2 regions of the Paenibacillus sp. CECT 9249 genome follow, and region 1 is predicted to be linked to the other one. Evidence: a T-box and tRNA genes for the amino acid it is inferred to sense, from the RefSeq annotation. Region 1 holds a T-box; the other holds one or more tRNA genes.
What was found. The T-box of region 1 lies ahead of leuS (leucine--tRNA ligase). A T-box ahead of a tRNA ligase gene usually reads a tRNA of that ligase, here a tRNA-Leu.

Region 1 (16,100 bases):
CGCCGCGTGCGCTGGCAGCCTAAAGATATGGAGCTGCGCTGGGCAAGGCAAGGCTCCGGCCCGGCCTATCCGAGAACGTATACGATCGTCTCTCAAGTTCCGATCATGAACGAGAACGACTTGCGTCAGGTGACGTTTCAGCAAATCCGCAGCGAACAATACGAACTTTCGGATTATTTGCAGCTGCCCGACAATTTTCCGGAACGGGTAAAAGAACTGGCCGTCTCCGTCACGGAGGAGGCTGCAGGACCTTACGATAAAGTCAAAGCGCTGGAGCAATATTTGCGGATGTCGTTCATCTATTCGAATTCGCCGGATACGAGCTTGAAAGTGAGCGACGATTTCGTGGAAAGTTTTCTCTTCGAAATTAAGCAAGGCTATTGCGACTATTATTCCACCGCGATGGTGATGATGGCCCGCTCATTGGGCATTCCCGCCCGCTGGGTCAAAGGGTACGCTCCCGGCGTACGGGAAGGATACCGTCCGGAAATGTCGATGCCGCAAATGATGGACGAAACGATCGACGATTCGGGGACGTATACGGTTACGAACGCGGACGCACACTCCTGGGCGGAAGTATATTTTCCTAGCTATGGCTGGATTCCGGTAGAAGCGACTCCCGGTTTCGTGCTGCCGGCGTATTATGACTTAGAACAACCGGACGTCGAGACTTCCATTCCGCTCGTTCCGGAAACGGCCGAGACGGAGACGGCAACAAATGCCCCGGTTTCCTCCGGCTTGAAGGGCGTGATATGGATCATCGCGCTTAGCGCCGTCCTGGCGATTGGCGCGGGACTCTTGCTGTGGCGTTACCGTTCCGGACTTCGAAGCTTCATGCTAAGAATCGCGTATGGCAAAAAGCTGACAAGGGATCAAATGCTGATCGTCGAAACGGAAAGATGGCTTCGCTACTGCCGGCGCAAAGGGCTGCAAAGGGCGGATCACGAGACGGTCAGGGAAGCCGTCGGCCGATGGAGCAAAGAGCGAAGCTCGCTCGCGAAAACTTGGTCGGTGCTGTTGCAATTGTTCGAAAAGGCCAAATACAGTCCCGAATCGATTACGGAGCAGGAATTGGCGCTGGCGCAATCCGAGATCAAACATTTAAAACAGCGATTATAATGGGAAAGAACAACGGATTGCATTCTCATTAGCGCCTAATGAATCCGTTTGCTGCGATATATTTTGTCCGCCGCCTCTGCTGCGCGAAAAAAATCGGAGGCGGCGGCAATTTTTGCACGAAAAAGAAAGAATATGATATAGTTTGTCGTATGAAACCGAGGTGACGTGATTGTTAAGAAAGTTTATGCCCGATTTGAGGGTGAAGACCGTATACGATATCGATTTGCAATCGCTCTACGACCGCGGGTTCCGCGGAATCATTACCGATTTGGACAATACGCTCGTCGGGGCCAAGGAGCCCCATGCGACGCCGGAATTGATCGAATGGTTGGCTAAGGCGAAGCGGATCGGATTTCAAACGGTGATCGTATCCAACAATGTGCGCGAACGCGTCCATCTGTTTACGGAGCCGCTTAGTATTCCTTTCGTTTATTCCGCCCGCAAGCCGAAGGTTATGCCCTTCCGCAAAGCGCTGGCGTTAATGAAGCTCGAGCCGCAAGAGACGGTCGTCATCGGCGACCAACTGATGACCGACGTACTTGGAGGCAATCGGGCCGGATTGTTTACGATATTGGTACAGCCGATATCGATCCGCGACGAAGGATTCGGGACGCGGGTCAATCGTCGGATGGAGAAAGCGATCGTCGGTCGTTTGCGCAAAAAAGGAGATTGGTAACATGGAAGGAGGAGTTATCGTTTGACGGAACAACAAGAACGAACACCCGTTAACTCATGCGCCGGCTGCGGCGCCGCGCTGCAAACCGAAGCGCCGGACCGTCCCGGATACATACCCGCCAAAGCGTTGGAGCGTGAGCCGGCAATATGCCAGCGATGCTTCCGCATTCGCAATTATAACGATGCGGCGTCGGTGGCGATCGATCAAGACGATTTTCTGCGCATGTTGAGCCGAATCGGATCATCCGCCGATTCATCGTTTATTATCCATATCGTCGACTTGTTCGATTTCGAAGGCAGCCTGATTTCCGGATTGCAGCGGTTTGTCGGCAATAATCCGGTCATGCTGGTCGTCAATAAAGTCGACCTGTTGCCCAAAGTGACCAACTTCAACCGGGTTACGAATTGGGTGCAGAAACAGGCGAAGGAGCAGGGTTTGAAGGTTGTAGATATTGCGCTTGTCAGTGCCCGAAAAAATCAAGGCTTCGAACGGCTATTGGCCAAAATCGGCGAGCACCGGCGCGGACGCGACATCTATGTCGTCGGCGCTACCAATGTGGGCAAGTCGACTCTGATTAACCGGTTGATACGCGATTACAGCGATCTGGACCGGGAACTGACGACCTCGCGATATCCGGGCACGACGCTCGATCTGGTGCACATTCCGCTGGACGACGGAAAGTATATTATCGATACGCCGGGAATCGTCTATCCGTCCCGGTTGAGCGAACTGGTTACGCGCCAAGATTTGGGCGTTATTATGCCGGATCGGCCGTTGAAGCCTTCCGTATATCAACTGAACGCCGGACAAACTTTGTTCTTCGGCGCTATGGCCCGGTTCGATTTCGTGCAAGGGGAGCGCCAGTCGTTCACATGCTACCTGTCCAACGCGCTTGGCATTCACCGAACGAAGCTGGAAAAAGCCGACGAGCTGTACGCCGAGCATCGGGGCGGTTTGCTTGCCCCCCCAAGCCGCAAGCATGCGGACGAATTGCCGCCGTGGACGAAGCATGATATTCGCGTACCGCGCGGCGCCCGCTGCGATGTGTTCGTCTCGGGGCTTGGATGGATTAAAGTAAACGGGGACAGCGGCGCTTTGTTGAGCGTTCACGCGCCGAAAGGGGTAAAGGTGCTGCTGCGCGATTCGTTAATATAATATCGCATAAGGGGAGAGACGCTAGCGATGAGCAAGGATACAACGGTTCATATCGACAGCGATACGATATTGTTCGGCGTGATGGGCGATCCGATCCGCCATTCCAAATCGCCGCATATGCATAATCGCGCTTTGCGGGCGAAAGGGGTAAACGGCGTATACACGGCGCTGCATATCAAACCCGAAGCGCTTCGGGACGCGATTGCAGGCGTACGGGCGATGGGGTTCCGCGGGGTGAACGTGACGATTCCGCATAAAGTGAACGTAATGTCTCTGCTGGACGAAATCGACGAGGACGCGCGTTTGATCGGGGCCGTCAACACGATCGTGAACGACAACGGCAAATTGACCGGATACAACACGGACGGAATCGGCTACGTCCGCTCGCTTAAGGAAGAAGCCGAGCCGAACATAGCGGGCAAACGGATTCTCGTCATCGGAGCGGGCGGCGCCGCACGCGGAATCGTGTATGCGCTCGCGAAGGAGAAACCGGACGGCATTTGGATCGCGAACCGCACGGCGGAGAAGGCGCGGGAATTGGCGGCGGATTTTCAAGCGTTCGGACCGCTTGCCGGAATCGGCATGGACGACATCGGATCGTTGCATGGGGAGATCGACATCGTTATCAATACGACGTCGGTCGGCATGCATCCGCATGTCGACGCCATTGCGCTCGACCCGGATTGGCTGCGTCCGGATATGACGGTCAGCGATTTGATCTACAACCCGCTCCGGACGAAGCTGCTGAACGAGGCGGAACGGCGCGGCTGCCGAATTCACGGCGGTTTGGGCATGTTTATATACCAGGGGGCATACGCCTTCGAATATTGGACCGGGCTGCCCGCTCCGATCGAAACGATGCGCGGCGCACTATTGGAGTAATGGCCAGGGAAATTCGACAACAGTTTGAGGAGGACAATACCGAATATGCTTACCGGTAAACAAAAAAGATATTTAAGATCGCTTGCCCATCATTTGAATCCGATTTTCCAAGTCGGCAAAGGCGGCACGAACGATCAATTGGTGCGGCACATCGAAGAAGCGCTGGAAGCGAGAGAATTGATCAAAGTTTCGGTGCTGAACAACAGTACGGAAGATCCGCATGAAATCGCGCCGGAGTTGGCGGACAAATCCGGAGCCGAGCTGGTGCAGGTCATCGGGAAAACGATCGTGCTATATAAAGAGTCGCGGGAAAATAAACAGATCGAGTTGCCGTAGCCTCCGGCGCACCTCTCGTTGTTTGGAGGACGAAGCGATATGAAAAAAATCGGAATTATGGGGGGGACGTTCGATCCCGTTCATAACGGCCATTTGCTTGCGGCGGAAAGCGTGCGCGAACGAATGGGGCTGGACGAAATATGGTTTATGCCGTCGTTCCGTCCGCCGCATAAACCGGGCTCGCCCGGCGCAAACGCGGAGCAGCGCTGGGACATGGTATGTCTCGCGCTGCGGTCGAACCCGCATTTTCGCCCGCTCGACGTCGAGTTGAAACGGGGAGGCGTGTCGTATACGGTCGATACGATGCGGCAATTGCGGCAATCGTATCCGGAGCATTCGTTTTATTTTATTATCGGCGCGGATATGATCAATATGTTGCCGCAATGGCGGGATATCGAACAATTAGCCCGCGACATATCATTCATCGGAGTAAAACGGCCGGGCACGGCGCTGCGTCTAGACCGGCTTCCGGATTACTTGCAGGCCCGCCTCGCGCTTGCGGAAATGCCGCAATTCGAGATTTCCTCGACCCAAATCCGCACACGCACGGCAGCCGGGCAATCTATCCGTTACATGGTGCCGGAAGAGATACGGCAATATATTCAAGCGAATCGGCTGTACGAATCGATAGATGGGGGAGAAGTTCATGGACCGAGCGATATTGATTGACAAGGTGCGAGAGCAGATGCCGGCGCGGCGTTGGGAACATACGCAAGGCGTGATGGACACGGCCGTCATTCTGGCGGAGCGATTCGGCGCCGACCCGGTGAAGGCGGACTTGGCGGCCATTTTGCATGATGTAGCGAAATATTGGCCGACCGAACGGATGGAGCGCATTATTCGCGAACATCGATTGCCTGCCGACTTGCTGGAGCACGACAAACAGTTATGGCATGCCCCGGTCGGAGCGTTCGTCGCGGAACGCGATTACGGCATCAAGGACAGGGACGTTCTGGACGCGATCCGATATCATACGTCCGGGCGGGAACAGATGACGCTATTGGACAAAGTTGTTTGTTTGGCGGATTATATCGAGCCGGGAAGAGATTTTCCGAATGTGAATAATATTCGGGAACTGGCCAAACATAGCCTTGACGAAGCGCTTGTGGCAGGCTTTGATTCGACGATTCACTTTTTGCTGACCCGTAAGAAACGGATTTATCCGCTAACCGTCTTAGCCAGAAACGCACTAATCCAACAAATGGAGGTTAATGAATGACTTTAAGCTCAAAGGATGTAATGAATTTAGCCGTAGAGGCGGCGGACGATAAAAAAGGAATGAATATCGTCGCGCTCGATCTGCAAGGCATATCGCTCATCGCCGATTATTTCGTCATTTGCCACGGCAATTCGGATACGCAAGTCCAGGCGATTACGACCGAAATTCGCAAACGCGTGCAGGAAAGCGGCGGCACGGTACGCGGCATTGAAGGGATTGATTCGGCGCGCTGGGTGTTGATCGATTTAGGGGATGTGGTCGTTCACGTCTTTCACCGCGACGAGCGGGAGTATTACAGCATCGAACGGCTCTGGTCGGATGCGAAGGTCGTGAAAAGCGTATGAGTTTGATTGCCGGTACGATCGTAACTTTACCGGTTGCGCGCGAAGTTTCGCCTTACGGATTTTTCCTGACGAACGGAACGCAGGACGTATTGCTGCATTATACGGAACTCGCCGGAACGGTGGAGCCGGGCCAAGAGGTGGAAGTATTCCTGTACTACGATACGGAAGACCGCCTGGCGGCTACGATGCGGAAACCTTATCTTACGTTGGGGGAGCTTGCTTTGCTCGAGGTGGCCGACGTTCATCCCCGGCTGGGTTGTTTTCTGGAAATGGGTCTTGGGCGGCAACTGCTTCTGCCGATTCGCGAACTGCCCGAGATGAAGGAACTGCATCCGCAGGTCGGCGATAAAGTATTCGTCATCATGGAGCATGACAAGCAGGGAAGGCTCAAGGCGAAGCTTGCAGGCGAGAAAGATTTGGAGCCGCTCGCGGTCCGGGCGCCGTCCGCTTGGCTTGGCGAATGGAAAGAAGGAACGGTATACAAGCCGCTGCAAATGGGGACATTCGTGCTCGTCGACGGCGGCGTGCTCGGCTTCGGCGCGATCGGCATGATCCATTCGTCGGAACGGACGCGATTGCTTAGATTGGGCGAGCGGGTAAACGTTCGTATCAGTTTCGTGCGGGAAGACGGCAGAGTCAACTTGGCGATGGCTCCGCGCAAGGAGGTCGGACGCGTGGAAGACGCCGACCGGTTGCTTGCGTTTCTTAAGGAACGTCCGAACGGCGCAATGCCGTATTCCGACCAGACGCCTCCCGATTTGATTAAGCAGCGTTTCGGCATTAGCAAAGCCGCTTTCAAACGCGCGCTCGGGAAGCTGATGAAGGACGGGTTCGTCTATCAGAAGGAAAATTGGACATATTTGCAATCGAGCGACGCGCAGCGGAGTCCGAACGAACGAAAGTGATGTGATGCAGCATGAGATCTTACAAACGATTCGCGCATGTATACGATAGGTTAATGGAGGATATGCCGTATCCGGAGTGGCTTCGGTTCGCGCGAACGGGCTGGGAAAAGTACGGCATGCCCAAAACGGTCGTCGATCTCGGTTGCGGCACCGGCAGCATTACGGTTCCGCTAGCGAATTCCGGATTTCAGGTCACCGGCATCGATTTATCCTCCGACATGCTTGCCATCGCCAGACGGAAGATGGATCAATCGCCGTACGCAAACCGTATGTACCGGGAAGGCGGCGTGCTTTTTCTGCAGCAAGACATACGGACTTGGGAATTGCCCGGGCAGGTCGATTCGGTCGTTTCGTTTTGCGATTGTTTCAATTATTTGCTGGAAGAAGAGGACATCAAGCAAGCGTTCCGCCATACTTTTCAAGGGTTGAAGGCGGGCGGCACGTTTATGTTCGACGTGCATCAACCGGCGCAATTCGCCAAATACGCGGAAGAGCAGCCGTTCGTTTTAAACGAAAAATCGGTGGCATACATATGGACATGCGAGCTGGACGAAGTTCGCAGCGAGATCGAGCATCATATTACATTCTTCACGCGGGCGGAAGGCGCTTCGCTGTCGGAAGAGCTGTTCGAGCGCTTTGAAGAAGTCCATGTTCAACGGGCCTATCATCCGGATTGGCTGTATGCCCAATTAAAAGCAGCCGGCTTTGCGGACGTTCAAATATACGGCGACTTCAAATGGGAGCCTCCGCAAGACGACACGAGCCGCTTGTTTTATGTCGCGATCAAATAAAGCCGGATAAGGGAAAAATGTTCGAACATTCGGGCATCCGGGCATTCGAGCTTTCTTGACATCCGGGGCCGCAGTTTTTATAATCAATAAGTAAAGACGATATACGAAAAAGCGCGTTGATGAGGAATAGTAGTTTGCTATGGGCGTAATCAGAGAATCGGCGGAAGGTGCAAGCCGATCGTCACTTGCGAACGAACTCGCCTCGGAGTATTGCGATGAACTTGGCTCGCGGATCGGAGGAAGCGATTCCGCCGGCGAATTGAAATCGCAACGTCTTGCCCGCGTTAAGGGTCCAAAGGGAGCGAAGGCAAAGCATGCCTCTCGCTAACTAGGGTGGTACCACGGGAAGCGAACCTCTCGTCCCTAGCGATATTTACGCTATGGATGGGAGGTTTTTTTGGCACCATTGATTTTGCAAGTTTTCTCATTCAAACGAATACGAAACGAGGCGGACCCTATAGAATGCCGCCCTAAGGAGGATCATTGATGGCAGACGCAACACGTCAACAGCAAGGTTACAACCCGCTCGTCATCGAACCGAAATGGCAACGATACTGGGACGAGCATAAAACGTTCAAAACGACCGAAGACAAGGATAAGCCGAAGTTTTACGCATTGGACATGTTTCCTTATCCGTCCGGCGCAGGCTTGCATGTCGGCCATCCGGAAGGGTATACGGCGACCGATATCGTGTCCCGCTATAAGCGGATGCGCGGATATAACGTCCTTCACCCGATGGGATGGGACGCGTTCGGCTTGCCCGCGGAGCAGCATGCGCTCGATACGGGCGAGCATCCGCGCGACATTACGTTCAAGAACATCGACAATTTCCGCCGTCAAATCAAATCGCTCGGATTTTCTTACGATTGGGACCGCGAATTCAGCACGACCGATCCCGATTATTACAAATGGACGCAATGGATCTTCATCCAATTGTATAAGAAAGGACTCGCTTACGTGGCCGAGGTGCCTGTCAACTGGTGTCCCGCACTCGGCACGGTGCTCGCCAACGAAGAAGTCATTGACGGCAAAAGCGAGCGCGGCGGCCATCCGGTCATCCGCAAGCCGATGCGCCAATGGGTGCTGAAAATTACGGAATACGCGGAACGTTTGCTGGAAGACTTGGAGGAACTGGACTGGTCCGAGAGCATTAAAGATATGCAGCGGAACTGGATCGGCAAATCGAAGGGCGCCGAAGTCCGTTTTGCGATTGACGGGCATGATGCGGAATTGACCGTATTTACGACCCGGCCCGACACGTTGTTCGGAGCGACTTATTGCGTCTTGGCGCCGGAGCATGAATTGGTGGATCGAATTACGACGGAAGACCGGCGGAAGTCGGTGGAAGATTACAGAGAGAAGGCGGCGCGCAAGAGCGATCTGGAACGCACGGATCTGGCCAAGGAAAAGACGGGGGTATTTACGGGAGCCTATGCCGTTAACCCGGTTAACGGTAAGAAGACGCCGATCTGGATCGCGGATTATGTGTTGGCCGGTTACGGCACCGGCGCGATTATGGCCGTTCCGGGTCACGATCAGCGCGACTGGGAATTCGCCAAACAGTTCGATTTGCCGATTCTGGAAGTCGTAAAAGGCGGGGATTTGGCTAAGGAAGCTTATGCCGGCGACGGCGAGCACGTTAATTCGGACCTGCTGAACGGCTTAAACAACGAACAGGCCATCGCGCGCATGATCGAATGGCTGGAACAAAACGGCAAAGGGCAAGGAAAAGTAACGTACCGTTTGCGCGACTGGCTGTTCAGCAGACAGCGCTATTGGGGCGAGCCGATTCCGATCCTGCATCTGGAGGACGGGACGATGAAGACGGTGCCCGAAGATCAATTGCCGCTTGTCCTGCCTGACGTCGATCATATTAAGCCGTCGGGTACGGGGGAGTCTCCGCTCGCCAATGTCACCGACTGGGTGAATACGGTCGATCCGGAGACGGGCAAACCGGCGCGCCGCGAAACGAATACGATGCCGCAATGGGCGGGAAGCTGCTGGTACTATTTGCGTTTCATCGATCCGAAGAACGACAAGGAAATTTGCTCGAAGGAAAAACAAGCGGAGTGGCTGCCTGTCGACTTGTATATCGGCGGAGCGGAGCATGCGGTGCTCCATTTGCTGTACGCCCGCTTCTGGCATAAAGTATTGTACGATCTCGGCGTTGTATCGACGAAAGAACCTTTCCACAAGCTTGTCAACCAGGGCATGATTCTCGGCACGAACAACGAGAAAATGAGCAAATCCCGCGGCAATGTCATTAATCCGGACGATATCGTGAACGAGTTCGGCGCGGATACGCTGCGCATGTACGAAATGTTCATGGGGCCGCTCGAAGCTACGAAGCCGTGGAATACGAACGGCGTGGAAGGAACGTACCGCTTCTTGTCCCGCATTTGGCGCTTGTTTATTACCGAAGAAGGGGCGCTGAACCCGAAAATTACGGAAGCGCCGGCTGAGGGAGATTTTCTGAGAACATGGCATAGAACGATCAAAAAAGTGACCGACGATTTCGAACATTTGCGCTTCAATACGGCGATCAGCCAGTTGATGATCTTCGTCAACGATGCGTATAAAGCGGATCAATTGCCGCGCGAGGCGATGGAGAACTTCGTGCAAATGCTCTCGCCGCTCGCTCCGCATTTGGCCGAAGAATTATGGGAGCGTCTCGGCCGTCAACAATCGATCACCTATGTGCCATGGCCGACTTACGACGAAGCGCTGACCGTCGACGCCGAAGTGGAGATCGTCGTCCAGGTGAACGGGAAAATCGTAGAGCGCACCATGATTGCCGCCGATTTGGACGAAGAGGCGATGCGGGACAAAGCGCTGTCCTTGCCGGGCGTTCAAGCGGCGATGGCCGGCAAAACCGTCCGCAAAGTCATCGCCGTGAAAGGCAAACTGGTCAATATTGTTGCGGGTTAACCTTTTCGCTGCCAAACAGCAGATCCAACTTATCGAGATCTTCCTCGTATTTGGCATGCGTCGTACGAATTAACTGGTGGAACACGCCGTCGAGCTCGGCGCCGAGAATGCGCAGACCTTCGGCGGTAATTCCGCCGGGTACGGACACGCGGCGCTGAAGCTGTTCCAGCGTCAGTTCGCCCTCGGTCAGCAGCTTGCCCGTGCCGAATAACATTTCGCACCCGAGACGGGCGGCATGATCGCGGTTGATTCCGGTCTCTTCAACGGCAGCGTCAATGAATTTTTGCAAGAAAAAAGCGATAAAGGCCGGTCCGCAGCTGGAAATATCGGAAGTTACCCGAGTGAATCGTTCCTTGATTTCAATCGGGCGGCTGACCGATCCCATCAAATCTTCCAGCAGCAGCCGGTCTTCTCTATTGATGCGGCTTCCGTATATGCATAGCGATGGTCCGCTGCATACATAGTTGGTAATGCTCGGAATAATTTTGGCCACTTTGCATCCAAGCCGGCTTTCCAAATGCCTGATTTGCACCGGACTTGTAATCGAGACGACGATTTGCGTAGCGGCGACGAACGGTTCGATCTCGTCCACTACCGTTTTGAATTCAGACGGTTTCACACAGATGAATATGAGATCGCTTTCCCTGGCCGTCTCCGTATTGGAGGATGCGACCCTAAGCCCCGGATATCTCGTTGCCAATTGACGAACCTTCTGCATGGTTCGATTACTGGCGATAATTTGCCCCGGTTCAAGACTGCCTGATTGGATGAACGATTCGATCAAGATACTTCCCATGCTTCCCGTTCCTATAAATCCAACCGTCATCGTGATCCCTCCCACTCGATTCAAAATAGTTTGCAATGCAGTAAAGTAGTGAAGCCTGATGTCAAAAACATTTCTCCCCAGTATATGCGCAACGGTTTGCCCAATATTCGGATTTTTCCATATGTTTTGCAAGCAGCAAGATTCTCCCCGGGCGATAAGGCCCGAATATGTTTGCAAAGGAGCATTCGGTATGATAAGTAAGCTTAGGGAACTATGGTCGATGCAGAAATCGCTCGTGTATATAACGGCATGCGCCGGGCTGCTTGCCGTCGTCGTGATGGTCGCCCGCTCCCCCGGTCAAGCGGAACTTCCGGGTTGGACGAAATTAAACGAATCGATGCAGCAGGCTCTCGACGAGATCGAAGGCGCATCCGGGGGAGGCCCGGCGCAAAACGACCGTCTTTCCGTTCAAGAGCAAGGGGCCGGCGATATCGAAACCGCAGCCGTCAATACAACGGCCGATGTGCCGCAAACTCCGGATTCGGAACGACAAGTTGCAGCTTCGGCTTTATTGGAAGACGGCGGCAATGGGGACAATGCGGCCGCCGGCGGTACGGCAGTTGCGGGCGATGCGGACCAATCCGGGAAAATTAACGTGAACGAAGCGGGGATCGACAGGCTGATGGAGCTGCCGGGGATTGGCGAAGCGAAGGCGAAGGCGATTATTGCATACCGGGAACGGAACGGGAAATTCAAATCCGTCTCCGACTTGACGAAAGTAAAAGGAATCGGCCCGAAAATATTGGAAAAAATGCGCAGCAAGGTTGCTTTATAATATGAAACGAGCATGGAGCGCGTCATAGTGATTCCGCGCATATTTCCGTATCATTGACCCGGCGTGGTACAATAAAAAGAAACGATAACTGATGGAGATGAGTGTACGGTGCGCAAAGATTGGGATACGTATTTTATGGATATCGCTTATATGGCGTCAACCCGCTCGCGTTGTCCGCGCCGCCATGTGGGAGCGGTGCTGGTGCAAGGGAAGAAACTGCTCGGTACCGCATACAACGGCGCGCCGATGGGGGTGGACGACTGTACGGACGCAGGCTGTATGGTCGCGGAGGAATATGAAATGACGATTGTGGACGGGCGCGAGGAAATGGTCAAAAAGCAGCGCTGCGTGCGCACGATCCATGCGGAACAAAATTTGCTGCTGTTTACCGATCGGATCGACCGCGAAGGCTCGACCGTGTACGTTACCGATCAGCCTTGTTGGACATGTGCGAATATGCTTGCCAACAGCGGAATCGCCGAAATCGTATACGACAGGCCTTATCCGAAGGATAGCGAGAAGGTCGAAGCGATGATGCGGCAGAAAGGAATCGTATTCCGCCGTTTGGAGAGCTATCAGCCTCCGCGGGAGACGATCATGGACGTTACCGATTAATTGTTAAGTCTAATAACCGAATAGTCAACCGGATGATCGAATCGTTCGGGAAATGAGGAAGAACCTCTGCAATCCACTATCGATGGAACGGCAGAGGTTTTTTTGTATGGAATAAGGGGGATGAACGGATGGCGGATCGACGGCCGGTCGTATGGTTTGCAATCAGTTGGATCGCGGGCAGCGGCGCCGCATGCCTGTGGAACGGAATTCATTTGCCGGCGCTCTGCGCCGCGGCATTATGCTTCATACCGATTCTCGTCTATTATCGCGCCGTATCGGTTAGGTTGGCGCTGTTGTGTTGGGCCGCTTTTTGTGCGGCTGCCCTGTATTGGCATTGGAATGATATGCGCAATGCGAGCGGCTTGGCGGATGACATGCGCAACCTGGACGAGCGCGAAGTGCGGCTGGCCGGGACGATCGATTCGCCGGTCGACGTGGACGGGGATCGCGCCGATTTTCGCCTGCGCGGCCAATGGGTGCGATTTGCCGATACGAATGAGCATATTTCGATCAACGAGACATTGCTTGTTCAAGTGCGATTGACGGAAAAGAGCGGGCAGCAAATTGCGGGACGATGGGAGCGGGGAGACCGGGTCGAATTGGAAGGAATGTTGAAGCGGCCCGCCGGCGCGCGGAATTTCGGCGCCTTCGATTACGGCGCATATTTGCGTACGCAGCGCATTCATTGGATCGCAGCCGTAAAAGGAACGGATTCGGTCGTCGTCAAGCCGGAGGGGCGAAAGCGATGGAACCGGGGGCATCTGCTGCGCTGGAACGACAGGCTGCGCGCGAAGCTGGGGGACAAACTGGACGAATTGTTCGCGGAACGTTATGCGGGATTTATGAAGGGGCTTGTCATCGGCATGCGCGACGATTTGGACCCCGAGCGGTTTCGCGAGTTCGCCAAATTGGGGCTGACGCATGTTCTGGCCATTTCCGGGCTTCATGTCGCCGTGTTTATCGGTTGTTTCTTCTGGATATTCCGCAAGCTCGGACTGACGAAAGAAACGAGCCAACTGCTTGTTATGGCGTTGATTCCGTTCTACGTGCTGCTGTCGGGAGCGTCGCCTTCCGTCGTCCGCGCCGGAATGATGGCGATCGTCGCGTTGTACGCCGCGCGTCAACAGGTGCTGAAGGACGGGCTGCATATATTGTGCATCGCCGCGCTTCTGATGTTATGGTGGGATCCTTATTATTTGGTGAACGTCAGCTTTCAGTTGTCGTTTATCGTGACGGCGGGATTAATTCTCGGCGTGCCCCGCATGCAGAGATGGCTCCCGCTCCGGTCGAAGAAGGCCGCGGCTTTGATCAGCCTGAATGCCGTCGCGGAACTCGTTTCGTTTCCGATGTCGATCTATTACTTTCATCAATATTCTTTATTGTCGATTGCGGCCAATATCGTGCTTGTCTCATTCATCAGCCTAATCATCTTGCCGCTCGGCATGGCAACCTTATCGCTCGGCATCATCTACACGCCTCTCGGGCAATTCGCGGCATGGACGGCCGAGCGATTGACCGAGCCGGTTTTCCGCATCGTTTCATGGATGAACGGGCCGGACGCTTTCCTATTGATTTGGCCCAAGCCGGCGATTTGGCAAGTCATGCTGTACTATGCCCTGCTCGTCGCGTTCGCCTATTTGGCCGGACAACTCCATTCGCGCCGGCATGCGGCGAGCGAGGCCGCGGCGCGATCCGCGGGGGGCCCCGACGAAGACGAGACCGTTCCTTTGGCCGGCTTCGCGGGCGGCGGCAGCGCTGCCGGATCGCTCCCGCTTCGCAAATGGATCCCGTTATGCGCCGTCTTCTGCTTATGGGGCGGACTGCTTGCCCACATGTATCAACCCGCATTATGGGATCGCAACGGGTCGGTCCAATTTTTGGACGTCGGCCAGGGCGACAGCATTCTGATCCGTACCCCGCACGGCAAGACGCTATTGGTCGATGGAGGAGGAACGGTACGGTTCCGCAAGCCGGGCGACGAATGGAAGGAGCGGAAAGATCCGTTCGAAGTCGGGCAAAAATTGCTTGTTCCGCTGTTGAAGCAGCGCGGCGTGCATAAGCTTGACGCTGTGATTGCGACCCATCAGGATCAAGATCATATCGGCGGATTGCAAGCGGTGCTCGAACAAATTCCGACGCGAGCGGTCATTTTCAACGGAACGCTGAAACCGGGCGATGCGGCGGCGAAGCTGTTTCGCACGGCGAATGAAAAGCGGATTCCGCTATACGCGGCGGTCGACGGCCAAACGCTAACGCTGGATAAAGATACCGAAATAAAATTTATCTATCCGTCTGCGACATTTTCGCAGCAACCGCGTATAACGATTACGAAAGAACAAAACGACCGCTCTGTCGCATTTGTCATGAAAATGAAGGAATCGACCTTTTTATTCACAGGAGATATGGAGCGCAAGGCGGAACTTGCGGTCGTCGACAAATATGCGCGAACGGACGCCTTTCGTCCGGTGGACGTCATGAAAGTGGCGCATCATGGCAGCAAGACGTCGACGACCGACGATTGGCTGCGGCTGTGGCAGCCGAAAACGGCCGTCATTTCCGTCGGCGCCGCGAACTTCTACGGCCATCCGACCGCGCAAGTGCTGGATCGGCTCAAAGCGTTCGGAGTATCGACGCTGCGCACCGACAAGAACGGAGAAGTACAGATGCAGGTGCGCCGCGACGGGATTTATGTTCGTACGAAGCTTATAGAGGAAGCGATGTGAAACTATCTTTTTCATGGCATCGCTTTCTCAGAAGTTTCAGGTATACGGTCTATTTTTTTTCTGGTATTCTAAAACAAGAGCATTTGTCCGTGTCAATTTTCTATGGAAAGAACAGTCTAATTTAATATAATAATCAGTGCAACAAAATAACGGGAAATCACGTCTGTAATGTTGCAAGAGAGGGGGATCCTGGTGGTAGAGCAAGAACTCATAAGAGCTGCTCAATCGGGCGATCGCGACGCTCTAATATCTCTATTGCGTAAAATTGAAACCCATGTTTACCGTACGGCCTTTTATTTGTTGAATAACGAACAAGATGCGTTAGACGCTTCGCAAGAGGCGCTCATTCGGATTTATTCGAAAATTCAATCATACGAGGAAAAAGCGCAATTTAAAACATGGGTGCAAAGAATCGTTACCAATATTTGCATCGATAAGTTTCGCCGCAATAAACCTTCCGTTTCCATCGAGGAACATAATCTCGTTTTTACGGGGGATCATAGTGTGGAGAACGAGGTTATGGCAACTTATGTGGCGCAAGATATTCATGAAGCGATCGATAAGCTTCCCGACCATCATCGGGCCGTAGTCGTTTTGAGATATTTACAGGATTTTTCCTATAATGAAATTGCAGATTCGCTAAACTTGCCGCTCAATACGGTGAAATCGTATCTGTTTCGAGCGAGACAGCAACTGCAAACGTTACTTCAAGATTATCAGAAGGGTGGTGTTCGAGGATGACATGTCCAGAGGTGATGGAATTAATGAACAGATATATGGATCACGATCTGAGCGAGAGCGAAATC
Region 2 (16,100 bases), on a different contig from region 1:
TACAAAGTACGACTTGATCCATGCGCATCATCCGATCCCGGCGCTCGTGATGAAGCGGTTGTTTCCGGAAACGCCGCTTATCGTCACGATCCATTCGAGCTTCGAACGGGAACTGGTCCTCAACGGGAAAATAAAGGAAGGCGGGGCGGAGCACCGGTTTTTGACGTCATTATACCGGGAATTGGAGCATTGTACGGATCGCGTGCTGACCGTGTCCCATTCCTTCCGTCAATATTTGGCGCCTTATATGGATCGTCCCGAAGAGGTTACGGTCATTCCGAACGGTTTCGACGAAAAACGGTTCAAGCCGGTGGAGCGGCAAAACGAAGTGCCGCAGTTGATTACGGTATGCCGGTTGGTGCCCGCGAAAGGGCTTGACGTGTTGCTTGAGGCATGCGCGGAATTGAAAAAACGGGGGCATCCGTTCGTGCTTCATTTAATCGGCGACGGCCCGATTCGGACCGATCTTGAAGCTTTGGCGGTCGAGCTTAACATTTACGATGAAATTATTTTTTACGGGTACATGCTCCATCCGGAGCAATTTATGCCGTTTGCGGATATTTTCGTGCTTCCGTCCCGCGCCGAAGCTTTCGGATCGGTGTTTGCCGAAGCGGCGCTTTGCCGGTTAGGGTTGATCGGCACGGATGTCGGCGGCATTAGCGAACAAATCGAGGACGGCGTCAACGGGCTGCTCGTTCCGCCGGACGACAAAAGCGCGCTATGCGACGCGATGCAGCGGCTGATCGAAGATGCGGAACTGCGCAGCCGGCTCTCGTATGCCGCTTGGGAAAAAGCGAAAGAAACGTATTCCTTGACCCGGGTCATTGACCAGCTGCGAAACATTTATGCTCAATTCATGCAGGGGTGAAGTCGGATGAGTACGTTTCGGTTTATTCATGCGGCCGATTTGCATTTGGACAGCCCGTTTCGCGGCATGGCGAACGTTCCTGAGGACGTTCTCGGCCGGTTGAGGGAGTCGACGTTTGCCGCGTTGCGGAATTTGGTCGCTTTGGCGATACGCGAGAACGTCGATTTTGTCGTGCTGAGCGGCGACATCTACGATGCCGCGGACCGTTCTCTAAAGGCGCAGCTTCGGCTGCAGCGCGGTTTGGCGGAACTGGCCGAGCACGACATCGCCGTGTATATCATTCACGGCAACCACGATCCCGAGAACGGGTTGAAGGCAAGTTTGCAATGGCCGGATAACGTGTTCGTGTTCGGGTCGGCGGAAGCGGAGTGCCGAATCGCCCGCCGGCGATCGGACGGAGAGCAGGTCGCGGCGATTTGCGGCGTTTCGTACCCGCAACAAGCGGTACGGGACAATATGGCGCTGCGCTATCGCCGTCTTGCGGGCTCGGATTTGTACCATATCGCTTTGCTGCATGCGAATGTCGACGGAAACCGCAATCACGACAATTACGCGCCTTGCGGCATGCGGGATTTGCTGGCGTCCGGCTTCGATTATTGGGCGCTCGGCCATATTCACATACGGCAAGTGCTGCACCGGGAGCCGTATATCGTCTATCCCGGCAATACGCAAGGCCGCAGCGTCAAAGAAACCGGCGCGAAAGGCTGCTATATCGTTACGGTAAACGAACGGAAGGAAACGTCTTTGGATTTTCATCCGCTCGACGATGTGCGCTGGTTCGCGCAAGACGTCTCGATTGCAGGAGCCGGAACGGAGCAGGCATTGTTGGAACGGCTTGAAGCTGCGGCGGAAACGGTGCGCGAACAAGCGGACGGCCGTCTGGCCGTCGTACGCTTGACAGTTGGCGGCCGGGATGCGCTGCATGCCCGCATCGAAGGGAGCGCGCTGCTGGAAGAGCTGCTGCAGCATTTGCGAGATAACGAATCGATGCGGCCGGAAAGCGGCGGGGCCGTATGGTTCGATTCGATCCGCGTGCAATCCGGGCTGCCGCTCGACGAGGAAGCGCTGCTAACGCAAGACAGCTTCCTCGGCGAATATTTCCGCTTGGCCGGGCGGACCGCATCCGATCCGAAGCTGTGCGAAGACGTGCTGCGCGAAGCGCTCGCGCCGCTGCTGGCGCAGCCGAAGCTCGGGCCAATCGCGTCCCGCGCCGCGGAAGCGGAGCGGGACGATTGGTTGCGGCGCGCGCGGGAATTGGCTGCGGTGCTGCTCGCGGAACCGGACGAAAGCGGGGGAAATGCACGATGAGAATCAAGGAATTGCATATTCACGGGTTCGGAGCGCTGCGCGACGTTGAATTGCAATTCGGCGGCGCGCCTGTCACGATTTTATATGGGGAGAATGAAGCCGGGAAAAGCACCATGTTCGCTTTCATACGAACGATGCTGTACGGATTTCCTTCGCGTCAGGCGGGAGAACGATTCGAACCCTCTGACGGCGGAACGCATGGAGGGCGAATGATTGTTGAGGACGGCCGCGGCCGCCTCTGGACGATCGAGCGCAACGGAGCGGGTAGTTCGCGCATCTCGCTTATAACGCCGGGCGGGGAAATGCGAACATGTACTCAAGCCGAATTGGAACGCGAACTGCTCGGCGGTTTATCGGCAGATTTGTTCCGGCAGTTGTTCGCCGTCTCGCTAAGCGAACTGCAGCAAATCCGGACGCTGCAGTCGGAAGAGGTGAGCGGCTTCTTGTTCCACGCCGGACTGGGCGACGGGGGCGGCATCGTTCAAGCGGAGCGGAAGTTGTCGCAGGAAATGGACAAGCTGTTTCGCCCGCGCGGACGCACGCAGGAAATCAATCGCGCGATGCAATCGATCGAGGCGTTGGATAAGGAAATCCGGCAGAGAAAGGCACTCATCCAGCAATTTAACGATCAATCCGCGCTCGTGGAACGGGTGGAGGGCGAATTGGCGGAAGCGGAACAAGCGCTAACCGCGCTGCGTGCGCGCGAAGCCGAATTCGCACAGGCGCAAGGATACCGCGATTCGTGGCTGGAAAAGCGGGCGATCGAACGGGAATTGGCCGCGCTTCCCGCCTTCCCTTCGTTTCCCGAAGATGCATTGTCCCGCTGGCAAACGCTGCAGCAAGAGCAAGAGCATCTGGAGGTACGCGGCAAGCAGCTAGATCTGTCTATAGCGAAAATAGACGAGGAACTGGCGTCATGCTCCTACGATGAGAAGCTGTTGGAACAACGGGAAGAGATCGATCGCAGGTTCGGCCAATTGGACGCAGTTGAGGCGCGCCGGTCGGAAATGCGCGAGTTGGAGGCGGAACTCTCCGCCGAGCGCAATCAACTGGAACGTTTGCTGCGGCTGATCGATCCCAGGTGGACGGCGGACGAATTGCGCCGGTTCTCGCTTGGCGCCGGAAGCCGCGAACGGGTGCGGGAAGAGCAGGAACGGAATCGGGCGTACGCGCGAAGGAGCGAATGGCTGCAGCATGAATGCAGCCGATTGCGAAGGCAATGCGACGCGGCCGGCGAAGAAACGGACGAATGGCGGCGGCGGCTCGAGCAAGCGGAGGAAGAGCGGAAGCTTCGCTTCGGTCATATCATTCCCCGGACGAAAGAGGAAGGGGAACGGATATGGGCGGAACTGGTGCGCGAAGCGGAGCGGTGGCGCGAACGCCGCCTGTTGCGGCAAACCGAACGGCGGCAAGCGGAAGCGCAGCGATCCGCGCAGGACGCGGCGGCGGAGCAAATGAGGAAATTGCGCCGCGCCACATTGATCGCGGCCGGCGCGTTAACGGCGATCGTGCCGTTTCTGTTATGGCGGATCGGGCAAATATGGGAGGCGGCGGCTATTCTCGCAGGACTGCTCGGATTGGACGCATACCTCTATTTGTCGGGCCCAAGAGGCAAGGAACGGCCCGGCAAGGGAATGCGTCGAGCGGGCAGCTTTGCGGGGGGCGAAGCGGATGAGAACGAACCATCGTCCTTGTCCGGCATGGACGACTTGCGTATGCTCGAAGTGCTCCGTTCCCTTGTTCGTTCTCCGGCCGGTTACCGCGGCCAGCCCGCGTTCGGGGAAACCGCGGTTTCCGCCGTCCGGGAACATCCGGACGTAACGGATGCGGATTTCGAAGAGCGAATCAACGCCTTGCGCCCAATGATGGACGAATGGTTCGATTGGCATCGGGAAACGGAACAGCTCCGGGCCCGTTACCGCGAGAGTGCGCAGGCGGAAGAAAGTTTGCGGCGAGCGCTCGAGGCGCTGGAACGCGAGCGGGAAGAGGAGGCGCGCGCCGCCGGCAAACTGGCGGAGGCGTGGGACGAATGGCTGCGGTCGCAATCGTTGCCGGAAGGGCTGTCGCCGGAGGCCGCGCATGATATATTCCGAACGGCGGAGCAGGCGATGGAACTGCTTCAGCGCATGGAACAGCGTCATGCGAAGAAGGAAGCGATATCCGAACGGATCGCCGTATTCGAGGAAGCTTGCATGACGTTATTGGCTGCGCTCGAACGAAGCGATCCGGAGGGCGATGCGAGCGGAGATCCGCCCCCATTCGCGGATATTGCATACGAGTTGAAGCGGCAGAAGAACAGGCTCGAACGTCATGAGGCGGCGCGGCAGCGAAGCGCGCGTTTGAACGAACGGCGGACGGAGCTGGCGGAAGAACGGGAGGAGATCGCCGCCCGGCTCGGACAAGCGCGGGAGAAAACCGAGCGTTTGTTTGCTCTTGCAGCGGCGCAAGACGAGGAGCAGTTTCGCCGCCATGTAAGGCAGGCGGAGCGTAGAGTTCAATTGGAGCAGGCGCTGCGCCACTTGGATATCGCAACGGCTCATTCCGCATCCATAGATCGGCTCGCGGAAGTGCTGGAGCGGTATGATGCGGACCGTTTGGGCGAAGCCGTCCGGCTCGTCAGGCTGGACATTTCCGCAGCGGAAGCCCGGATCGGAGAACTGCAGGAACGGCGCGGACGCTTGCTCGGCGAATTGGATCAACTGCGGGAAGCGAGCGAGCATGAAGACCATTTGCAGCGGAAGGAAGGGGAACTCGCGGTTCTGCATGAGAAGATCGGCCGCTACGCAACCTATGCGATCAGCTTGGAATGGCTGAAACGGACGAGACGCATATACGAGGAGGAACGGCAACCGTTTGTTTTGCAAACGGCCTCGGCTTACTTTGCAGCGATGACGGAAGGGCGCTACCGGCGCGTATTCGCTCCTCTCGGCGAGAAGCGAATGGTGGCGGAACGCGAGGACGGCGCGCTTGCGGACAGTTCCCTGTTAAGCCGGGGCACGGCGGAGCAGCTCTATTTCGCGATGCGGCTCGCTTTGTCCGACGCCTTTGCGGCACATCCGCATATGCCGCTCATCCTTGACGATATATTCGTCAATTTCGATTTGAACCGGTTAAGCCATACGTTTGACGTATTGAGTTCAATGCGCGACCGGCATCAAATCGTTATGACGACATGCCATGAGCATGTCGTGCGGACCGCGACGGAGCGGATTCGCGATGCGAATGTGATTGCGCTATCCGAGGGGATCGGCCGATTTCCGCTGCTTGGACACGATCATGACGAGCCAGACGAGGCTGAACAATCCGAATAACGGATAAAGAATCGACAGAAGCGAACTGAATCCGAATTGGCTGATCGTATAGCAGACGAGCATAATGCCCGCCGTAATCCATTGCGGATGCGCTTCAGGCAGCCAGCGCTGCCTGATTTGCAGCGTTACGCCGAAGATGTCGGCTACATAGGTAGTGAATATTTCCAGGAAAATAAGAAATAGATAAATAAACTGCACGATGTGTCCCAATTGGTAAGCGATGCTGCCCATCGGGATTTCGAACTGCGTAATGCCGGGCATATAGGCGGAGAGCGCAAAATGACCCGCCAGCAGCATCAGGCCGATGCCCAAGCCGCCCAGCCATCCGCCCCAGCGTATGACCGCTTTATTCGGCATGGCGGCGCCGACGGGAACGAGAACCGCTTGAGCCATCGCCAAATTGAAGGCGGTATATAAGAAAGGCGCCGCCCATGTGGCGCTCCAGCTGCGATCGCTGATCAATGTAATCCAATGATGGGAATAAGGGGATCGCATCGTATTCAGTACGATCAGCACGGTAAACGTCAGCATAAGCGGCACGACGACGGAATTTAAGGCGAGAATCGACTTGATTCCTTTGCTCAGCAATATATAGGAACAAAATAGGGTGAACAACAGCCCTGTCTGATAATGAATGTTGAAATGCTCCACGAATAACGAGCCCGCGCCGGCCAGCATGACGCTGTTGACCCCGATCAAGATGATCATTAAAAAAAGGCTGATCCAACGTCCGCCCTGTTCGCCGAATAGATGCTTGTTCAAATCTTCATACGACTTGGCCCGAATATCGAAGGATAGGAGCATCACCTTCGTTCCGAGCCAAATGAATAACAAGGTCGCGGCAATAATCGTCAAGGGGGCCCAATTGCCGTATTGGGTAAAAAATTGCAATATCTCCTGCCCGGTGGCGAACCCGGCTCCTACGACCGTTCCGATATATGTAAATGCGATTTGCAGCACTTTGACGACATGCTTCATCTTTTCCTACCCCCTGAGCTCACGGTTTGTACCCTTTATATTGCGTGTTCAAAAAGTCGGCTTTTCAGCACCGGGAAGGTTGCGAGAACCGGAAGCCCATGCTTCCGTAGCGAGTTTTGCCGCACAAAATTTTCCTTTTTGAACAACCTCTTATAGTACAAGGTATGTGAGTAGGGGGTGGGACATGACTTAAAGTGGCGATCTTGATAAGCAAAAAGGAATCCGCGCCATTTACGCGGATTCCTCAACGACAAATAGTTTGATCGACAGAATCGTTTCCGTCTTTGGATCGATGTCCAGCTTGAGCAGCGAGTCTTTCGCATTGTAGCTGTATACGAAACTCGTGTCGGAATCGGGTTTGCCAAGCGCTTTAACGGCGGCTTGTTCTTGATCGCCGATCTGCAAACCTTGCAAGCCGGTGACGATATCGGCACCGCTCACCTCGATGAATTGCACCGTATCGTCTTTATGAAACCCGATATGTAGTCCGTCGTATTCATAAATCGTCATGGACGGCTCGTCTTCAAGGGTGTATTGCTCGACCGGATTGCCGAGCATCTTCACAACGGCGTCCTTCTTCTCGAACAAAGCGATGCCGCCTAACTTCGGGCGGTCGGGATCGAACGAGCCCGCTCCCGTTTTCTTCTCCGTTCCGGTTTGCTCTTTCGCCGTTTGATCCTTATCTTTGCTGGCCGAAATTTCAAGCGGTTCTTTCACTTTATTGGTATCGGTTTTGAACGGGAGCGTCGCATCCGATTGGAACGCGGGAACGGAAGAGGTTGCCTCTTGATCCGGTCCGGCGGAATGTTGTTCAAGTTCCTGCTTGTTCCCGCATGCCGCAGCCAATACGGCGATAACCGTCAGCAAGGCCAGAATCGTTATATAGTTACGCTTCATCTCGGTCACCTCAATGTTAAATTTTGCATTATACATATTATTAACGGTTCAAACGGTCAAATAGTTTCGTTTTTGGCGGCAATATTTTTCTTGATCGAAAGATCGTTCGTATGGTAATTTCAATTAAAGGATTTGCTTGGAGGTCGTAACATGGAATTGTTGAAACAGAGAATTTTGAAGGAAGCGGTAGTTTTGTCGGACCAAGTGTTGAAATTGGACGCCCTGCTCAACCACCAGGTAGATCCGAAGCTGACGATGGAAATGGGCAGGGAATTCGCCCGCCGGTTCGCGGATGCAGGGGTAACGCGAGTTGTAACGATCGAATCGTCCGGCATTCCGGTCGCTTTTGCCGTCGCGTACGAGCTTGGCGTTCCTATGGTGTTCGCCCGCCGCAAGAAGGCGCTGATCGGCGAGCATGACGCTCTGCACGAACGCGTTCCATCGTTCACGAAAGGAATCGTCACCGATATTATGATATCCCCGCAATTTATCGCGGAGGATGACCGGCTATTGCTGATCGACGATATTATCGCGAACGGGGACGCCGCGCGGGGTCTGCTTAAAATTATCGAACGGCGCGGAGCCGAATTGGTCGGCATGGGCATCGTTGTGGAGAAATGTTTCCAGCCGGGGGCCCGCATGTTCCGCGAACAAGGCATTCGTTTGGAATCGCTCGTCAAAATCGCTTCGCTTGAAGGCGGCCAAATTCGGTTTGAAGTGTAGCAAATTTTGCCTGCGGTATTCCAATCAGTCCCTTTGCACCCGGTTTGCTTTTCGCTTATAATAAGGGTAAGTTTGAGGGGAGGAGGCAAAAATAATGGGGAAAGACCTAGTTTCTGTTGAGTTTTTTATGCAAAAGTTGTCAGATGCCAAAGTTCATTTTGAACGCGCCTTGGATTGCAAACATACTGAATTCGATGACCTTTACCCCTATATGATTGAACATCCTCAGTTTTTTTGGTACAAACGGTATGTAGCTTGGTCGGAGCTGCTTACGATCGTCAAATTATGCGAGGAGTTGGACGTATCGTGGTCGGAGCAGTTTACGCCGCAACAGATCGATTACATCCGAAATCGTGTCATGTCGGCCAAAGTACTCGATTTTTGGTTCGAAACGAACGATACGAAAGAGCATGTGGAACAGTAACGTCCTTGCCGAGTAGGAAGGATAGGCTGTATTTGTGCTAGAGGATATCAGATAGGTTCTGTGCAAGGTTTAAGCAACAATCGGTTGTTACAATCGCACATCGCATATACAAGCAAGCGAATAGGCCTGAATGGATATCATTCGGGCCTTTTTGCATCATCATACCATTAGGAGTTGGAGGATATGATCTCGGAAGAGCAATTGGACGCTTACCGGCAAGCGGGAACGAAAATTAGAGTTGTACGCGACATTTTGGAAAGAAACGACGTGATCGGAATTGTCGTGGCATGGGACGACGAGCATGCGCTGATCCGCCGCCAAAATCGGAGAGTCGTGCAAGTGAAACGGACTTATCTGTTCCAGCCGTTCGACGAGGAGCGGCAGAATCCTATTATATAAACGATCTCGCACACGTATAAAAATGAAACTTTAAGCCAAGCCTTGCGTAACATAGTGATAAGTCGAATTGTGGAGGGATATAGCAATGAAATGCCCGATATGCAACGATGTGCGCATGCGCGAAGTGGAAAAGGAAGGAATTATGATCGACGTTTGTCCGGAATGCAAGGGAGTGTGGCTCGATCGCGGCGAACTGGAGAAGCTGATGAGCGATGTGCGGGAAATGCGTCCTGCCTTCAATTCCTGGTATGACGAACAATATGAGCGTCGAGACGACAGCTATGAACGGCGGGAACCTTATCGCGATCATGATAAGCATTACGACTCCCATCCCGGATATTCCAAGCATGGCTATAAGAAAAAGAAGAAGTCCGTACTGGACGTCTTCGGAGATTTGTTTGATTGAAATAGAATGAAGCCTATATCGCGAAATTTATTTCTAGCTTTTTGTTGACATTAGGTAGTAGTCCGTGATATATTATTCTTTGTCGTTAGATAAATGCGGTCGTGGCGGAATTGGCAGACGCGCACGGTTCAGGTCCGTGTGGGCTAACCCCCGTGGAGGTTCGAGTCCTCTCGACCGCACCATTTCAACAATGACAGGTTTCTGATCTGCGTTTTCTGGCAGAGCGGAAACCTTTTTGTTATTTGCGCGCCTAGCCAAGTTAGGCACAACTAACCGGTGTGAGTCCGGTCGAGGTAAGAGCCAAGTCGCCTCGCAGCTGACAGGCAATTGGTGGAGAGACCCTAAGGTTGAAGCCCTGTGACAAAGTAACTCTCAAGAGAGTGCGAGCAAATCAGCAGGCCGTAACATCAAGTGAATCATGCCGCATCGTCAAAAAGAACCTGCAAAGGACAAGAGAGAGCCGAGCCTCGGAACATTGGGCGAAGGCCATGGAACGCGTGAAGCTCTTGGAAACGCAGCGCGGAAGAACTCTCCGGTGAATGGGGTTGGAGAAATCAGCCCCATTTCGGAAATATTTTTTTCCAATTCGAAACGGGGTTACAATAAAAAATACTCCCACAAAAGTAGGAGGAAAGGAGGTTTGGTGGTACAAGGAAATCCTCGTCCCATCTGCCTCGGCCAATGCCGAGAGACTATTAAATACAAGGTAGTGGATATATTAGAGAGTCACATGATGCCAGATCATGTGCATATGTTAGTAGCGATTCCACCAAAAATCTCATTATGGGATATCTGAAGGGAAAAAGCTCACTGATGATATTCGAGAAGCATGGCAGTGTGAAGTATAAATATGGCAATCGAAAATTTTGGGCGGAGGGATACTACGTCAGCACAGTAGGCTTAAATGAAGCAACCGTCGCAAAATATATACGTGAACAAGAAGCACATGCACAGCGAATTCACACAGGAATTAACTGGAACGGATGGTGGATGCCAAACGCGACTGGGAAAAGCTAACTTTTAAAAATTGGTTTAAATGATGAAATGGTAAAATGAGTAAACATGAATTCGCCGTGGAAGCACATGGCCAAGCAGTTGATAAACTAAGTGTAAAAGAGTATGAAGATCCATTTATCAGAAACAGTAGCAAGAAGAAGTAAACCAGTTTAACTGGTAAGTGAAAATGACAAATTACACTGAGCCTGAACAATTTTGTTGTCAGGCTGGCGTCTTTAGGCGCAGTTTGGCAACAGGGGGTTATACCCTAAGAGCAAACCACCCGTTGGACGGGTGATCATGATTTTATTAGAGGAATTACAATTTGACAGGAGCGTCCCGTATTCGCTATGATAAAGATGCTTGATTTGGGCCCAAGAATCAAAGGTGGTGCGAAAGTGGCTACATTAAAAGATATTGCTGAGAGAGTGGGCGTCTCCATATCGACCGTATCGCGAGTGCTGAACGACGATGACAGCAAGATCGTTAACGCTGTTACGAAAGAAAAAATCCTGATCACCGCCGAAGAGCTCGGTTACCGAAAGAAAGGGTGGTCAAGGCGGTCGATCGTGGATAGGGGCATAGAGCCTGTTGTTACAAAGCGAAAGCGAGTCGGGTGCATTATTTCGCTCCCCCAGGAAAATTATTCGTACCCGTACTTCTCGCTGGTGTTGAAGGGCATAGAGAAAGGCTTGGCCGACAGAGGCTATGGGCTGGCTTTCATTCATACGAGGGACGAGCTTCGTGATCCTTCGGTACAGCAGCAGGTCATTCAAGAAAGCCAGGTAGACGGCGTGATTATTATCGAGGGCATCGACACGCCGATCTACGCGTCTCTCAAGAAGCACATCCCGACCATTGTCGGTGTCGATGTGAATGATCCGAAGATTCCTACAGTTTCTTACGATAGAGTAGCCGCATCTCAAGCGGCGGTTCGGCATCTGATCAGCCAAGGACACCGGAAAATTGGCTTTATCGGCGGCTTGGGGTTGTCGGGAGACATCTATCGTGAGAAGAGATTTCGAGGCTATCACAACGCTCTGCTTGAGGCCGATATCGAACTGGAGCGAAGGTGGATTTTGAACGCGGAGTGGCAGATTGAGACCAGCTTCGAATTGATGAGTCGGTTGGTGAAGGAGACGCCGCGAGCGGAATTACCGACGGCCTTCTTCGTGGCGAGCGATGTGATGGCAATCTCGGCTATGCGCGCGGTTACGGAAGCGGGTTTGCGCGTTCCGGATGACATGGCTTTCTTTGGGGTCGATAATATTGATATTTCCCAATATACTTCCCCGCCGTTGTCGACGATACATGTTCCGAAATATGAGATCGGCCAAATGGCGGCTTACTTGCTGTCCGACCGCCTGGAAGGAAGGATGAACTTCCCGATCAGAGCGTTACTTCCTTACGACTTGAAGATCAGGGGTTCTTCGACAAGAGTTTAGTGTAGACGGTAACGAGTTTTTTCCGAATAGGCGACGATGAAGGAACTGTTCTCCCGATGTGGGAGGACGGTTTTTTTTGTTTGCGCGTCTAGCCAAGTTAGGCACAACTAACCGGTGTGAGTCCGGTCGAGGTGTAAGAGCCAAGTCGCCTCGTGGCTGACAGGCAGTTGGTGGAGAGACCCTAAGGTTGAAGCCCTGTGACAAAGTAACTCTCAAGAGAGTGCGAGCAAATCAGCAGGCCGTAACATCAAGTGAATCCTGCCGCAGCTCCGGTGTATGGGGAACGGCATGTTGAGAAAGTTGTGTCTGGAACTAGGGAAACCCTACCTCGCACGGCAACGTCGTAAAGAGCGACCCTATAAGCCCGAAAGGTGAAGTGGCGAGCTGCGAGAAGGGTGGCGGAGGGGGTTGTAGTATCCGTGAAGCAAAAGGACAACACAACCTTGTGGAGGAAAGAGCCCCTGCTTTGTTCACGTACTGGAGGAGGTAAGAGTCAGTGAATGCCCAAAAGGCTAACCAATGAACGGCTCGATGCTTTGATGCTCCAAGAGAAGGTATATGGCCTCCGCATCATAAGCAGCGTCGAGGAGCATTTTGTCTACCGTGCTCATGACCAGACTGACGGCATCATGCTGCGAGGCAGGCTGAAGTCGCGGATACAAGGGCAAATCGTGCTTACTGTCCGCCGCAGAGATCATATACAGGTGGTAACCGTTAAAGTATTTTTCTCTGGCGCTGTCCCAACCTGAGTTGCAGTTGGGCTGGGAGTAAAGACGAAGATGGTTGCAATCGGCTATACCGCGGGCACGACGCATCATCCATTGGACCAGGCGTTCGACTCTTCCGGGTGTGGTTGTCGGGGCTTTCTCGTATTTCTTCTTGCCTTCTTTGGCCTTCCCCTTGCGTTTGCGCTGTTTCTTGGTGTGATAAGGGTCATACCCCTTCACGCGATTTTTTGGATGTTTTCGGAAAATGTCAAGTGTTTTTTCGAAAAATCAGCCACATTTTACAAATATTTTTTCCAATTCAAAATGGGGTTGAAATCATGACCACCCGTTGGACGGGTGGTCAATGATTAACTCTGTGAATAATCATTTTCTCATTGACATTTTTGCCCCAAAGAATATAAGATCATATTAGAAAAATATGGGCGAAAAATTACGTAAAATATTGGGCCCAAAAATAAGTTTCGCAAAGGGGGTTAGCGATGAGCAAAGTGGATGTAACGAATAACCCGAATTTTACTATACTAATTTGGAGGTTAGGCTATGAAAAAAGTATTCGGAATGCTTGCGATCCTATTAATCGTTAGCCTGGTGATGTCAAGCTCGTTCGATGTCGCGAGGGCGAATAGAGGAGTAGCCCCGCTTGTATTGCAAGCGCTTAACTATACGGAGAATCCTGTTGATATTCCGAATCCGGACAGGGGCTTCTATAGACCCGAAGAATATGTAATTCCGGTCACCAGTGGAACAACTCCAGACATCCCCGACTTAAAGGCCACTATAACAGGTACCCAGGTCTCTGTCGATGCTCGCATCGTTTATTTGGAATTTAACCTAAAAAACTTTTCATCGAATGCTCCCCTCAACAGAAAACCCCTTGGACCCTGGAGTGCTGAGGGTGATCTTGCGCCAGATTATGGAGAAACTCAACCTTTAACACCCGCTGCGCTTGATTATGTAAGGGCAGTACTTCAAAAAGTAAGAGACAGCGAAGCTGTTGCCATTGTGAAATTTAATTATGACGGACAGGGCTACACTTATGCTGATACTGGAGATTATGACCAGATCATTCATGATTGCGAACCAGGGGCGCCAAAAGGTCGGCTTTGGTACGAATCAGCAGAGCTTGAGGAAGATCGCGTGGAAGAGGAATCTGATTTGAGCGGCATACCAGGTCATGAGGACAAAAACTGGGTACAATATCATCTTTGGCAGCTTGGAAATGTTTTCAGCGAATTCGAAGATAGCATAATGGTTGTTAAAGGGGGGATCTTTGGCCCATGGGGCGAAATGCACTCATCATCCTATTCCAAAACTCCGGAAGGTTACGCCTGGCTTTTGAATGCATTGCTGGACTATGTTCCCGATTCGCGTTCGATTTTAGTACATGCGGGCGGAGTCATGGCATGGCATAACGAAACGTATGGAACCGATTATAGCTTTACGAATCCAATGCCAGCCCCGGCACGCGGAACGCAGGCGCAACGTTTTGGTATGTTCAACGATAGTTATTCGCGGGGTTTGGACGACAAATGGTATAATGACAATGGCTCGCTTTCCGAAGGGTATGCTTTAATTGGAACTGGGGATCCGGATGATTTTGATCGCAACGTTGTTTTAACGTGGATGAGAAATCAAAATAACTTCTATGGCGGTGAAACAGTTAGCCCTGGTGAACCCGATAATATCTATTCCAATCTTCCGAGTGTTCTTTATGAATCCGCTTATGCACAAGCCACTCATTTGAATACAAGTTATAACAAGGACACTTATCAACTTTGGGGTGACTTTGTTTATAATGAAGAGAATGTTACGGCACCGTTTACGCTTCCACACGATGGAGTGACTCGAACGGTAATCTTTGATCCGGTTTATGACGGCAGAAGCGGAATGGAATATATACGTGACAGACTGGGCTACCGGTTAGTATTGCGTGAGGCTAATGTGAGCGAATGGGTAGAGCAGAACGGTACCCTGAGGTTCGAGGGGAAGATCCAAAACGTTGGTTTTGGTAATGTCGTAAACAAGAAGAACGTGTCGGTCATTCTAAAAGCCCAGGATGGCTCTGAAACTTACACGGCACTTACGAACCTTGACGCAAGAGATTGGCGGCCTGATTTGGACAGCAGGGCAGACAATACCGCTGCATGGCGTGATTTGAACTTCTCTATTCCTATGAGCGCATTTGGTGAGGTGCCTCTTGGTGACTATGATATTTATTTGAAGATCAATGATCCGAAAGAAACGAGCGCGAACAAGCGTAGTATACAGTTTGCGAACCACGATATTTGGGATGCTTCCCTCGGTGCAAACTTAATGGGTTCGACTAAAGTGAATGCTCCATGGATTAATAGTGGCGGCGGTGATGGCGGCAGTAGTGATGGTGGTAGCGTCGATAGCGGCAGCGTCGACAGCACACGGCCTCAGACAACTGTTCCGGCAGGGGACGGATCAGTTTCAGTCGTTTATGCGCAAACCGGTGGGACGGTGACGCTTACTATGCCGACCAGTAAAGTAAATGAAATAATCTCGAATGTCAAAAAAGGCACGGCGACAATTGACCTTTCCAAAGTGTCCGATGCGACAAACGCGGCTATGCCGAAAACCGCATGGACGGGTTTCGCAGATGCGGGGCTTGCCGTGGAAATTAAATTCCCACAGGGAACGGTAACGTTTGATAAAGATGCGGTTGCTTCGCTGGCGGCACAGGCAAACGGAAACCATGTAATGGTGAAGGTAAGTGGGGTTAGCCAATCGAGTTTGACGGCGGCGCAGAAGGCAGTCATAAACTCCGGCGATTCGGTGTTTGATGTTTCTGTTTCTTCGGGTTCACAGGCAATCCAGAACTTTGACGGCACCATCACTGTCACTGTACCCTATTCCGGGAAAACTCCCGTTGCGGTATGGTATTTGAACGATAAGGGAGAGCTTGAAAAGCTGGATGGCGTATATGACTCTCCGACGAAAGCCGTTACATTTACAACCAACCATCTTTCGTTGTATGTAGTAGGACAGGACAAGAAGGTGGAAATACCTTTTGTGGACGTAAAAGACAGCGATTGGTTTTTTGAGGCTGTTGCGTATGACCACGGCCTTATGATTGGTACGGAAGTTGACACGTTCAGTCCCGATATGACCGTTACGCGGGGGATGGTTGTGGCCGTGCTGTACCGTCTTGAAGGGAGTCATGACGCGAATGGTCTTCCTAATCCCTTTAACGATGTGGCGGTTGGAAAATGGTACAACGACGCAGTGAAATGGGCGGCAAATAACCGTATTTTATTAGGATACGGCAATGGTAAATTTGGCCCGGAGGATACAATCGTACGACAGGATATGGCGCGTATTCTCAACAACTATGCAAAAGCAAACGGCAAGGGGGACAACTTATTTGATTCGGAAGGCAATGCGACCCGCGCGGATCTGGCCGCTATGCTGATGAAGCTTTTGGAAGCGTCGACAGACAAATAAACGACAGCCGATCTCATTAAACGCAATATCATGTGTAGAGTAGAGGGGCGAAATTTCATTGGAGGGCGTGAGCCCTCCTCTTATTTTCCTAACTTCCTTCCCCAAACCGGATATAAGAAAACAACTTTCTCGGAAATAACAATTTTCTC

Region 2: it has a tRNA-Leu gene. The T-box ahead of leuS (leucine--tRNA ligase) is inferred to sense a tRNA for this amino acid. The anticodon was not compared.

Annotation. Positions count from the first base shown of each region.
Region 1 covers NZ_CAKKLI010000026.1:22,363-38,462, forward strand. Annotated here, with positions in the region: gene LQ229_RS17470 (transglutaminase domain-containing protein) at 1-1,119, shown strand, start outside; gene LQ229_RS17475 (YqeG family HAD IIIA-type phosphatase) at 1,304-1,795, shown strand; gene yqeH (ribosome biogenesis GTPase YqeH) at 1,817-2,950, shown strand; gene aroE (shikimate dehydrogenase) at 2,978-3,832, shown strand; gene yhbY (ribosome assembly RNA-binding protein YhbY) at 3,878-4,168, shown strand; gene nadD (nicotinate-nucleotide adenylyltransferase) at 4,208-4,837, shown strand; gene yqeK (bis(5'-nucleosyl)-tetraphosphatase (symmetrical) YqeK) at 4,815-5,387, shown strand; gene rsfS (ribosome silencing factor) at 5,384-5,731, shown strand; gene LQ229_RS17510 (S1-like domain-containing RNA-binding protein) at 5,728-6,636, shown strand; gene LQ229_RS17515 (class I SAM-dependent methyltransferase) at 6,648-7,427, shown strand; T-box leader at 7,535-7,795, shown strand; gene leuS (leucine--tRNA ligase) at 7,914-10,355, shown strand; gene comER (late competence protein ComER) at 10,336-11,181, opposite strand; gene LQ229_RS17530 (helix-hairpin-helix domain-containing protein) at 11,372-11,956, shown strand; gene LQ229_RS17535 (dCMP deaminase family protein) at 12,065-12,571, shown strand; gene LQ229_RS17540 (ComEC/Rec2 family competence protein) at 12,700-15,294, shown strand; gene LQ229_RS17545 (sigma-70 family RNA polymerase sigma factor) at 15,487-16,035, shown strand; gene LQ229_RS17550 (zf-HC2 domain-containing protein) at 16,050-16,100, shown strand, end outside.
Region 2 covers NZ_CAKKLI010000001.1:8,879-24,978, reverse strand. Annotated here, with positions in the region: gene LQ229_RS00115 (glycosyltransferase family 4 protein) at 1-868, shown strand, start outside; gene LQ229_RS00110 (DNA repair exonuclease) at 875-2,176, shown strand; gene LQ229_RS00105 (AAA family ATPase) at 2,173-5,487, shown strand; gene LQ229_RS00100 (hypothetical protein) at 5,410-6,465, opposite strand; gene LQ229_RS00095 (hypothetical protein) at 6,697-7,398, opposite strand; gene LQ229_RS00090 (xanthine phosphoribosyltransferase) at 7,513-8,085, shown strand; gene LQ229_RS00085 (hypothetical protein) at 8,180-8,509, shown strand; gene LQ229_RS00080 (hypothetical protein) at 8,693-8,908, shown strand; gene LQ229_RS00075 (zf-TFIIB domain-containing protein) at 8,994-9,314, shown strand; tRNA gene LQ229_RS00070 (tRNA-Leu) at 9,410-9,496, shown strand; partial or broken gene tnpA (IS200/IS605 family transposase) at 10,000-10,331, shown strand; gene LQ229_RS00060 (LacI family DNA-binding transcriptional regulator) at 10,709-11,755, shown strand; gene LQ229_RS00055 (hypothetical protein) at 12,268-12,702, opposite strand; gene LQ229_RS00050 (DUF4832 domain-containing protein) at 13,024-15,951, shown strand.